DNA from 3 places in the Clostridium sp. JNZ X4-2 genome. Region 1 is predicted to be linked to each of the others. Evidence: riboswitches for the same ligand, from Rfam matches in the RefSeq annotation. Region 1 holds a riboswitch; each other region holds the start of a gene.

Region 1 (3,287 bases):
CTCAAAATTGCCTTATTCAAACAATTCACCTCATCATTTTATATATGAAATGCTATTTCATATGTTAAATACATTATATGAATCTTTTCTTTCCTTGTCAATGATATTTTAATTATGATGGAAATTGAAGCTGCTCATATTAAATTTATACTATAAATTTCTTATCTTTCATTTCCAGATTGAAATCCTTAATGGCCTCAACATTACCTGAATATATTTTACATATATGTCTTAATGATAAGTTTGCCACTTTACCATGCTCCCTTTCTATTAATACCATTCCTTAAATAAACTTTTTAAGTATATTGGGGTAATTTGTTATGATACCATCTACTCCTAAATCTATAAGCTTTTTCATATCATTTCTTCTATTCACCGTATAAGTGTTTATGAGTATACCGCTTTTTTTGATATTCTGAACTATTTTTGCATCCATAACCAATGAAAAAAGTGGATGAAGTGCATCAGCTCCCATTTTTTTCGCATATTCTTCCGGTTTATAAATAGCTGATCCATATAATAGTCCTGTTTTTATGCTGCTGTCATAATGTTTAACTTTCTGCATAGACTGATGGTTGAAAGAAGATATTATAATATTTTCTTTTAATCCATATTCATATATTTTATCTATAGTATTTTTTTCCAAGTTGTCATAGTAAATAATATCATTTTTAAGTTCAAGATTTAAAAACAGATCCCTATCCTTCACATAACTTAACAATTCATCCAAACTGGGAATCTTTTCTCCTTCTCCGGCGCTAAATTTCCTTATTTCTTCATAAGTATAGTTCTTTATAAACCCACTTCCATCTGTAGTTCTGTCTATAGTTTCATCATGACATATAACTATAATACCGTCTTTTGTTACATGCAGATCCGTTTCTATTCCATCTGCACCTGCCTCTGCTGCCTTTTTAAAAGACAGCATTGTATTCTCAGGATACAATCCACTAAAACCCCTGTGCGCAATATTCAAAGTTTTAATCATACTTCTAATCGCCTCTTTATTCTTATATATTATTTCTTATTATACTGATTATATTTTTATATAGTCGAATTTATGCTGTCCACTGAATATCCATTTTTTCACATAACATTTAAAGAACTAGATAAAAATTTACTATCTTAAATATTCTTACAAGTATTGCCTTCACAGCAAATTAGTAGTATACTAAAGTAAAATTTAATAAAAGTTACAGGGGGACTAATATAGTTGAGAAGGATTAAAAGCCTGACCCTTAGAACCTGTCAGTTAATACTGTCGTAGGAAGTCAAAACATCATTCTGATATTGAAATCAAGCTGTTTTAAATCTATACGATTGAAACAGCTTTTTTATACTGTTATTAATAAACAAAATAAATAGCAATACATAACTTTTATGCAAATTTAAAAAGCATGAAAAGGGGTACACCACCGCGGGCGTATTTACTTTTCATGCTTTTTTTATTTATAAATAATATCTAGGAGGATTGATAAAATGAATGCAAGTGTAGCAATTCAGGTACTGCCAAAAGTGGAGGATAAAGATCTGATCCCTATTGTGGACAAAGTTATTGACTATATCAGGAGTACAGGGTTGAACATATTTGTGGGCCCTTTTGAAACCACAATTGAAGGGGATTATGACCAGCTTATGGATATAGTAAAAAAGTGCCAGATCATCTGTATAGAACAGGGAGCACCAAGTGTAATGTCCTATGTTAAAATAAGCTACAACCCAGAAGGTGTCTGGAGTATTGAGAAAAAAACCAAAAAGCATCACCCTGAAATGAATGGAGGCAGGTAAAGAAAATGAAAAAATCCATTATCAAAAAGGAAGTTTTTACAGCCCTGCTGGCAAGTATATCCTACGTACTCAGCACCTTTGTATCCTTTCCAAGAATGGCTCCATTTCAACACTTTGCGAATGTCATAGGTGCAGTTTTTCTGGGGCCCCTGTGGGGATTCAACTGTGCCCTTATGACAGGTCTTATGAGAATGATATTGAACGGAAGTACAATTTTGGCGGTGATAGGAGCTGTAGTAGGGGCATTTCTTTCAGGACTGCTGTATAAAAAGTTTCATAAATTCATCTGGGCAGTAGTAGGAGAAGTAATTGGAACGGGAATCTTAAGTGCAATTATTTCATATCCATTTATGAGAGCATTTTACGGGCTTCCAAAAACTTCAATTTTCACTTATATACCTTTTTTCATTCCAGCATCCCTAATGGGAGCAACTCTTGGGTATATACTTCTAAAGGCACTCGATAAATCAAAAGTGCTTGTATATTTAAAGTCTCTTGTAAATAACTAAACAAGCTTTTTTAGTATGGACGTCCATAAAACTAGCTTAAATTCAGCTAGTTTTATGGATGTGCAACTATTTTATTTCATCAGCTCTTTTGATATATGGCAGTAACCGCCTGGATTTTTTTCAAGATACTTCTGATGATATTCTTCAGCATCATAAAAATTTTTAAGAGGAAGAATTTCTGTCACAATTTTTTCCTTGTAATTTTTCTGCTGACTTTGTGTGGATTTCTCTATAATATTCACATCATTGTCATCTATATAATAGATTCCGCTCCTGTATTGATTTCCCCTGTCATTTCCCTGCCTATCCACAAGAGTAGGATCTACTATCTTCCAATACATTTCAAGCAATTCTTCAAGTCCCACAATTTCAGGATCATATTCTAAGAAACAGGCTTCCGCAAATCCCATGATTCCACTGCATACTTCCTCATAGGTGGGGCTTTCTCCCCTTCCGTTGGCATAGCCCACTTTTGTATTCAGGATTCCTTTTTTACCATCAAAATATGCCTGAACTCCCCAGAAACATCCTCCTGCAAATACAATATTTTTCATAAGTCATATCCCCTTTGTAATTGATCATATGATTACTTCTGTATTATTCTTAATTTCTCCAATTTTATTCATAATATTTCTTGCATCATTGATATATACACTCCAACCTAAAATTGCCTTGTACATAATTCATATGATATAATCCATTTTATACTCTTTGTTTTTTTAAACAATATAAACGTTATATATAAAAATTATAAATACTGAAAGGTGATTTGATTTGTCAAAAAATTTTTTTTCCAGGGTTTACGCTGTAGTTTCCAAAATACCACAAGGTAAAGTTACCACTTACGGTCAGATAGCCTTGATGCTGGGAGAGCCCAGAAGTGCCAGAATAGTTGGATGGGCCATGACAAAGGCTCCTAAAAACCTCCACCTTCCCTGTCACAGGGTTGTGAACAAATCCGGCAAACTGTCACCGGATTATGTGTTTGGA
Region 2 (3,287 bases), 1.6 Mb from region 1:
TGGAACACATTCAACCACCATAGAAAATGCACCGGCTTTTTCTATTACCTTTGCATCTTCAATCAGCTGTACGGCACTCTCAGGAGTTCCTCCCTGAACCCTGAAACCACCAAGCTGACTGGAAGTCTGGGGAGTCAGACCTATATGCCCCATAACAGGTATTCCCGCTTTTACAATAGCTTCAATTTTATCCGCCATTTCCACTCCGCCTTCAAGCTTTACACAGTCACAGCCTGTTTCTTTCATAAGCCTGTTTGCACTCATAATAGCCTGTTCACAGCTTACATTATATGATCCAAAAGGCATGTCACCTACAACAAAAGTATTCGGGGCACCTTTTACAACTGGTTTTATATGATGAACCATATCATCCATTGTAACACCTGTAGTTTCCGAATAACCAAGCATAACCATACCAAGAGAATCCCCTACAAGAATAACTTCGGACTCGCTATCGTTTACAATAGATGCTGTAGTGTAATCATATGCCGTGACATAAGTAAACTTTTTTCCCTCATCCTTATACTTTTGAAAATCCAATACAGTCATTTTCTTTTTCATTTTTTATCTCTCCTCATCTTATAATAATTTAGGCCTGTCCTCATAATATAAATAAATTTACCGACAATAATTTAATTATATATGAGAGATATCCTAGTTCCACATTATAGAACTAGATTCTATTTTATCTTATATTAATATATTCTATAAAGAACTCATTATTCCTTCTTGAAAAATAAAAATTTTTTAAATATTTCAATACTTTCTTTTAAAAATATTCATATAACTGCCACCAAAATTCTAGAAATGGCGGCATGGGACTCTTATGGACTTGATAAATCTCTATATAGCCCATTTAATACTGCAATTGCTGCATCATTTAACTGCATAAAGGCTTTATAAAAAGAGGTTAAAACTCTTGATAAAGCAATTGAAAAAGCAGTCAAAAAAATATGCAAAAAATACACTGTAACAAAATTACTTGGAATTGAGATGAAGGATTCAGGATGAAGAATTTGAAGCTCAGGCAAGTATCTTTTCTCACTCTTCTGCTTCAAAAAAAGTTCATATAGAGGATTTGACCTCCTTGTGTTCAAAGTCAGCTGATGAATTGATTAAAAAGTGCAAAACAAGTAAAACACTTTTTGAAAGCATTTACATATATATGAATAAGTGTTATTATATATATAAAAGTAAATAGTATTGTTTGTGGGGGGACCGATTTGGTTGAGAAGGTAAAACCTGACCCTTTGAACTTGACGTAGTTAACACTACCGTAGGGAAGCAAATCATTTAAAGTATGTATTCAAGGAGTGTTTTCATAAACACTCTTTTTTATTTAAAAAATAAATATAATGTTACAGGGGAGCCCATGTCAATGGGCTGAGAGTAAGATAATATCTTTTACCCATATAACCTGATTTGGATAATGCCAACGTAGGGAAATTTTGCGCTATATTAAAAACATCTATAGTTTTTACTCTGCGGGAAGCATTTTGCTTCCCGTTTTTTAATATAAAAATCAAAAGGAGAGCGATAAAATGAATTATTCAACCCAGATGGATGCCGCCAGGAAAGAAATAGTCACGGAGGAGATGCGGACAGTAGCCAAAAAAGAAAATATGGACATAAAAGATCTGATGCATCTTGTATCCAAAGGCAAAACTGTCATTCCCGCCAATAAAAATCATAAAAAGTTAAGTGCAGAGGGGGTGGGAAAAGGACTGAAGACAAAGGTAAATGTCAACCTGGGCATTTCAGAGGACTGCTGCAATGTTACCCTGGAGCTTGACAAGGTAAAAAAAGCAATAGACATGAAAGCCGAAGCCATTATGGATCTCAGCTGCTTTGGAAAAACCCAGGAATTTAGAAACAAGTTAATAGCTATGTCCCCTGTCATGATAGGTACCGTTCCAATGTACGATGCAGTTGGTTTTTATGATAAGGAATTAAAAGATATAACTGCTGAAGAACTCCTTGGAGTTATAGAAACCCACGCTAAGGACGGAGTTGACTTTATGACCATCCATGCCGGTATAAACATGGAAACCGCACAGATATTCAAGAGAAATCCAAGGCTTATGAATTTTGTCTCAAGAGGAGGCAGTCTGCTGTATGCCTGGATGAATCTGAACAACAGGGAAAATCCCTTCTATGAATATTTTGATAAAATTCTTGACATATGCGAAAAATATGACGTAACCATAAGCCTGGGAGATGCATGCAGACCCGGATGTATAGATGATTCTACGGATCCAAGTCAGATAAAAGAACTTATGACCCTGGGGGAACTGGCAAAAAGAGCCTGGAAAAGAAATGTACAGGTTATGATAGAGGGCCCCGGTCATATGGCACTTAATGAAATAGAAACCAACATGAAGCTTGAAAAAAAATTGTGCCATGATGCTCCTTTTTATGTACTGGGTCCCATAGTAACAGATGTGGCACCTGGATATGACCATATAACAAGTGCCATAGGCGGCGCCATTGCAGCAACTTATGGAGCGAATTTTCTCTGCTATGTAACTCCTGCTGAACACCTCAGGCTTCCTGACCTGCAGGACATGAAAGATGGAATTATAGCTGCCAAAATAGCTGCCCATGCTGCAGATATTGCAAAAGGAATAAAAAATACAAGAGATTGGGATAACAAAATGGCTGAAGCTAGAAGAGAGCTTGACTGGGAAAAGATGTTTCACATAGCAATAGACCCTGAAAAAGCCAGAAAATACAGGGAAAGCTCAATGCCTGAAGATAAAAAGACATGTACCATGTGTGGGAAGATGTGCGCCGTAAGAAACATGAACAAGGTCATAGAGGGCAAAAATATAAACATTTTGAGGGATGAAGACTAAAATATCAATTTAAATTACTTTTAAAAGGAGGTGTAAAAATGACTTTTTATGATGTAGTATAATAAACGGCAGTATGGAAACTGCTTTAAAGGTAAATTCGGGAAGATTTCACACAAGTTATACGGATTATATGAAAGGATATCTCAATTTCAATGGCATTTTGGGAGTGTCTGTTCACAGTACTTTAGAAGCGATAAATGCAGAAAAAAAAGGGGCAGATTATCTTCTGGCAGGACATGTTTTCAAAACGGATTGTAAAAAAGGCTTAAAACCCAGAGGAATTTCATTTTTAAAAGATGTACTGAGTAATGTTTCAATACCTGTTATAGCCATCGGCGGCATAAATGAAGGCAATATAGACAAACTACTCAGTACTGACGTCTGTGGTGCTGCAGTAATGTCTCCTGTAATGTGCTCGGATGATCCATATCT
Region 3 (3,287 bases), 1.1 Mb from region 1:
TATCCTTTATTCAAGGCCACATACAGTCCAGTATGATTTGTATTGGGAGTCCAGTCCAATATTACAGTTGTCTTGTCCAAGGAATTTGATGTTTCCTTTTTATCATTTGATCCACATCCTGACAATGTAAGTACGCTTGTAAATACAGCCAGTATCAAAAATATAAATCTGCTTTTTTTCATGTTTATCCCCCTTATTTCCAATGTATTATTTTTTTGCCTATAAAGTCTATCATATAGATTATTGCAATACTCACTATAACAATAACCAGAATTGAAGCAAATACCTTGTCCAACTGATAAGCATTTTTTGCCCTCACCATGTATACGCCTATTCCACTGTCTCCCCCCAGCCATTCGCCTATAATTGCAGCCATTATCATGTAAGTTGCAGCAATCTTCAAACCTGAAAAAAAGTTCACCAGAGCATAGGGAAGTTTTAGATGGTAAAATATCTGCAATTTTGATGCCTTCATATTATGGAACAAATTTATGTAGTCTGTGTCTATTTTTTCAAGACCATCTACAAGACTTACAACAATGGGAAAAAAGCATACGGTTATTACAACTATTATCTTGGGAAGTGCTCCAAATCCGAACCATATTATAAAAAGCGGCGCTATGGCTATAGTGGGAACTGTCTGGGATATTAATAAAATAGGATAAAGTGATTTTTTGACCACATGAAAACTGTCCATTATTATAGCCAGCACAAAAGAAAATACTATGGATATGAAAAATCCTATAAAGGATTCATAAAGGGTGGTTTCCGTATTTTCCATTATATTTTTAAAGTCCGAAACAAGGGTTTTTATAATATCCCATGGAGAAGGAAGAATATAGGGCTGTATATACTGAAAACCCACTACTATCTGCCATAAAATCACAACTGCTGCTATGGTAACTACCGGATATATCTTGTCTTGAATATTTTCTGATTTTTTCATTCCAAACACCTTAAATTCATAATTTAAATCTGCTAAAATTGCTGGATATTTCGTCTTTAACCTCTTCATATTGAATACCTTTTATACTGGAGATCTTTTTAACAATATTTTCAACTTCACAGGGGTATCCATACTTCTTATTCACCCATTCAAGAGAAGTGGGGCCGTCTGTCTCGGTCAATATTCTATCCATTGGAAGCATCTTCACTATTTCATCTGTAAGTCTGGAATATCCTATATCAACACTTATGGTAAAATAACAGCCCAATTTCAAAAGTTCTTTAAGAGTATCCACATTCCCGCTGTACCAGTGAATTATAGGTGTCCTCAATTTATAACTTCTTATATATTCCAGTATTTTTTCTTCCGCTCCCTTAGTGTGAATATTTACTATCTTGTCATAGCGCTTTGCTCTGTCCAGAAAGTATTCAAATACCCTGTCCATTTTTGGATATTTTTCACTTTCCAAAACCCAATAATAATCAAGCCCTATCTCCCCTACAGCCCTGCACTCCCTGACATAGTCGTCAAAGCTATCCAGGTCACTGCAATTTTTATGTGCTTCCCAGGGATGTATTCCAAAACAGGGTACTATATTTTCATTTTCTGCGCTTATCTTTTTTGTAAAAATATAGCTTTCCAGATTCATAGAACATCCCAAAGTCTTGATATCATTTTTTTTTATGATGTGAAGTGCTTTTTTTAAGTTCTTGCCATAAAAATCCATATGATTGTGTGCATCAACAAACATTTAAATTATCTCCCTATAAAACTTTGACAAAAAACAAAAGCACTATTTATAAATAGTGCTTCAGGATACGAATGTAAAGCGGTTCCCTACGTCGGCGTTACCCGAATCAGGTTCAAAGGGTTAAAGTTTTCACTTTTCTCAGCCGTCCCGGCACCCCTGACACTAAAGACAATATTAAATTTATTACAATATTATAGTACCACTTATTTATAAAAATGTAAACATTTTATATGATTTTCACAATTTATCTATTTAATTTGTCAATTGCATTGTGTTTAAGTATATAGTCCGAATACCCCAGCTGATTCAAAACATTCTCCTCATCTTTTTTAAGGCTGCTGTTTTCAGATACTCTTTTTCCAGTCTTTACATTGTAGTACACATCATCCTGGGAGGAATAATAATAATTTCTATCTATAAAAGAACCATTCCTAAATATGACCCTCTGACTGTTAGGGTTGAAAAGATCTTTCCCAAACATATCTTTTCCAGGAAGATCAAATAAATTACATACTGTAGGGTATATGTCCATTTCACCTCCATAGGTATCATTTACACCCTTTACCGATTCATCGGGGAAATGTATGAGAAGAGGCACCTTCTGAAGTTTTTCCCAGTCCACATCAGAAGTGGAACTCATATTTAAAAATTTGAACAGCTGCTGCTCTTTGTCCTTGGGTATTGCATAATGGTCTCCATAAAGCATTACAACTGAATTTTTCAGTGTTCCCTCTTCATCCAATGCATCTAAAAACATTCCCAGCTGCTCATCTGTATAATGTATGGCCTGCAGATAATTCCCCATAAGGCTTCCTTTTAAATTTCCCACATCAAAACTGCCATACTTATCCACGGCATCATAGGGAAAATGACTTGTTAATGTTATTAAGAAAGCATAATAAGGTGATTTCATATTATGTAATTTCACAAGTGACTGTATCAAAAAAGATCTGTCACTGAGTCCAAGGCCTATGGACTCATCTTCTTTATAACTTTTTTCACCGTAAAAATTATCAAAACCAAATTTTTTATACATTATATCCCTGTTCCAGAAGTTTTCTCTGAAACCGTGAAGTGCTGCCGTACTGTAACCGTTATTTTTAAAATTTTGGGGCATTGCACTGAATTTGTTTCCAGAATAGAGAAAATAAGCTGCCCCTGCGGGAGCCGGATATAATGAATTATTGGTCATGAACTCTGCATCGGAAGTGCCTCCTGCAGCTACCTGATAATAAAAATTGTCAAAATACTCGGACCTTTTTACCCATCTGTTTAAATTTGGAGTTATTTCATTTCCATTAATAGAGGCATTTATTGCAAATTCCTGAAGAGCCTCCACCTGTATCATTATCAAATTTTTTCCCTTTGCAGATCCCTTTAAGCTTTTATTATCCGATTTGTTTTTATCCATAAAATCATCTATGGTATCAACTTTTTCTTTAGAAATAGGTGCCAGTTTAGTTATATTGGCAGAAATTGAATTGTAAATATCAAGACAGTGGTAATTTAAAATACCCAATTTTCTGGTTATGTACACCTTATTGTACATTGTACTCAAAAGCCGGGGCTGTTCCCTGGACAGATTATAAA

What was found. Region 1 has a riboswitch for thiamine pyrophosphate ahead of ACYUJ6_RS17065 (thiamine-binding protein). Riboswitches for the same ligand answer to the same signal wherever they lie in the genome.
Region 2: linked by a shared signal. The riboswitch ahead of thiC (phosphomethylpyrimidine synthase ThiC) and the one ahead of ACYUJ6_RS17065 (thiamine-binding protein) in region 1 are both predicted to bind thiamine pyrophosphate.
Region 3: linked by a shared signal. The riboswitch ahead of ACYUJ6_RS04985 (TatD family hydrolase) and the one ahead of ACYUJ6_RS17065 (thiamine-binding protein) in region 1 are both predicted to bind thiamine pyrophosphate.

Annotation. Positions count from the first base shown of each region.
Region 1 is NZ_CM142685.1:3,532,930-3,536,216, forward strand. Features, by position in the region: gene ACYUJ6_RS17055 (IclR family transcriptional regulator) at 1-20, opposite strand, end outside; gene ACYUJ6_RS17060 (glycerophosphodiester phosphodiesterase) at 284-988, opposite strand; TPP riboswitch at 1,188-1,287, shown strand; gene ACYUJ6_RS17065 (thiamine-binding protein) at 1,480-1,788, shown strand; gene thiW (energy coupling factor transporter S component ThiW) at 1,794-2,297, shown strand; gene msrA (peptide-methionine (S)-S-oxide reductase MsrA) at 2,369-2,851, opposite strand; gene ACYUJ6_RS17080 (MGMT family protein) at 3,072-3,287, shown strand, end outside.
Region 2 is NZ_CM142685.1:1,587,744-1,591,030, reverse strand. Features, by position in the region: gene panB (3-methyl-2-oxobutanoate hydroxymethyltransferase) at 1-561, opposite strand, end outside; TPP riboswitch at 1,202-1,301, shown strand; TPP riboswitch at 1,353-1,462, shown strand; gene thiC (phosphomethylpyrimidine synthase ThiC) at 1,542-2,855, shown strand; gene ACYUJ6_RS07700 (thiamine phosphate synthase) at 2,914-3,287, shown strand, end outside.
Region 3 is NZ_CM142685.1:1,052,873-1,056,159, reverse strand. Features, by position in the region: gene ACYUJ6_RS04995 (ABC transporter substrate-binding protein) at 1-182, opposite strand, end outside; gene ACYUJ6_RS04990 (ABC transporter permease) at 194-1,015, opposite strand; gene ACYUJ6_RS04985 (TatD family hydrolase) at 963-1,697, opposite strand; TPP riboswitch at 1,764-1,865, opposite strand; gene ACYUJ6_RS04980 (LTA synthase family protein) at 1,942-3,287, opposite strand, start outside.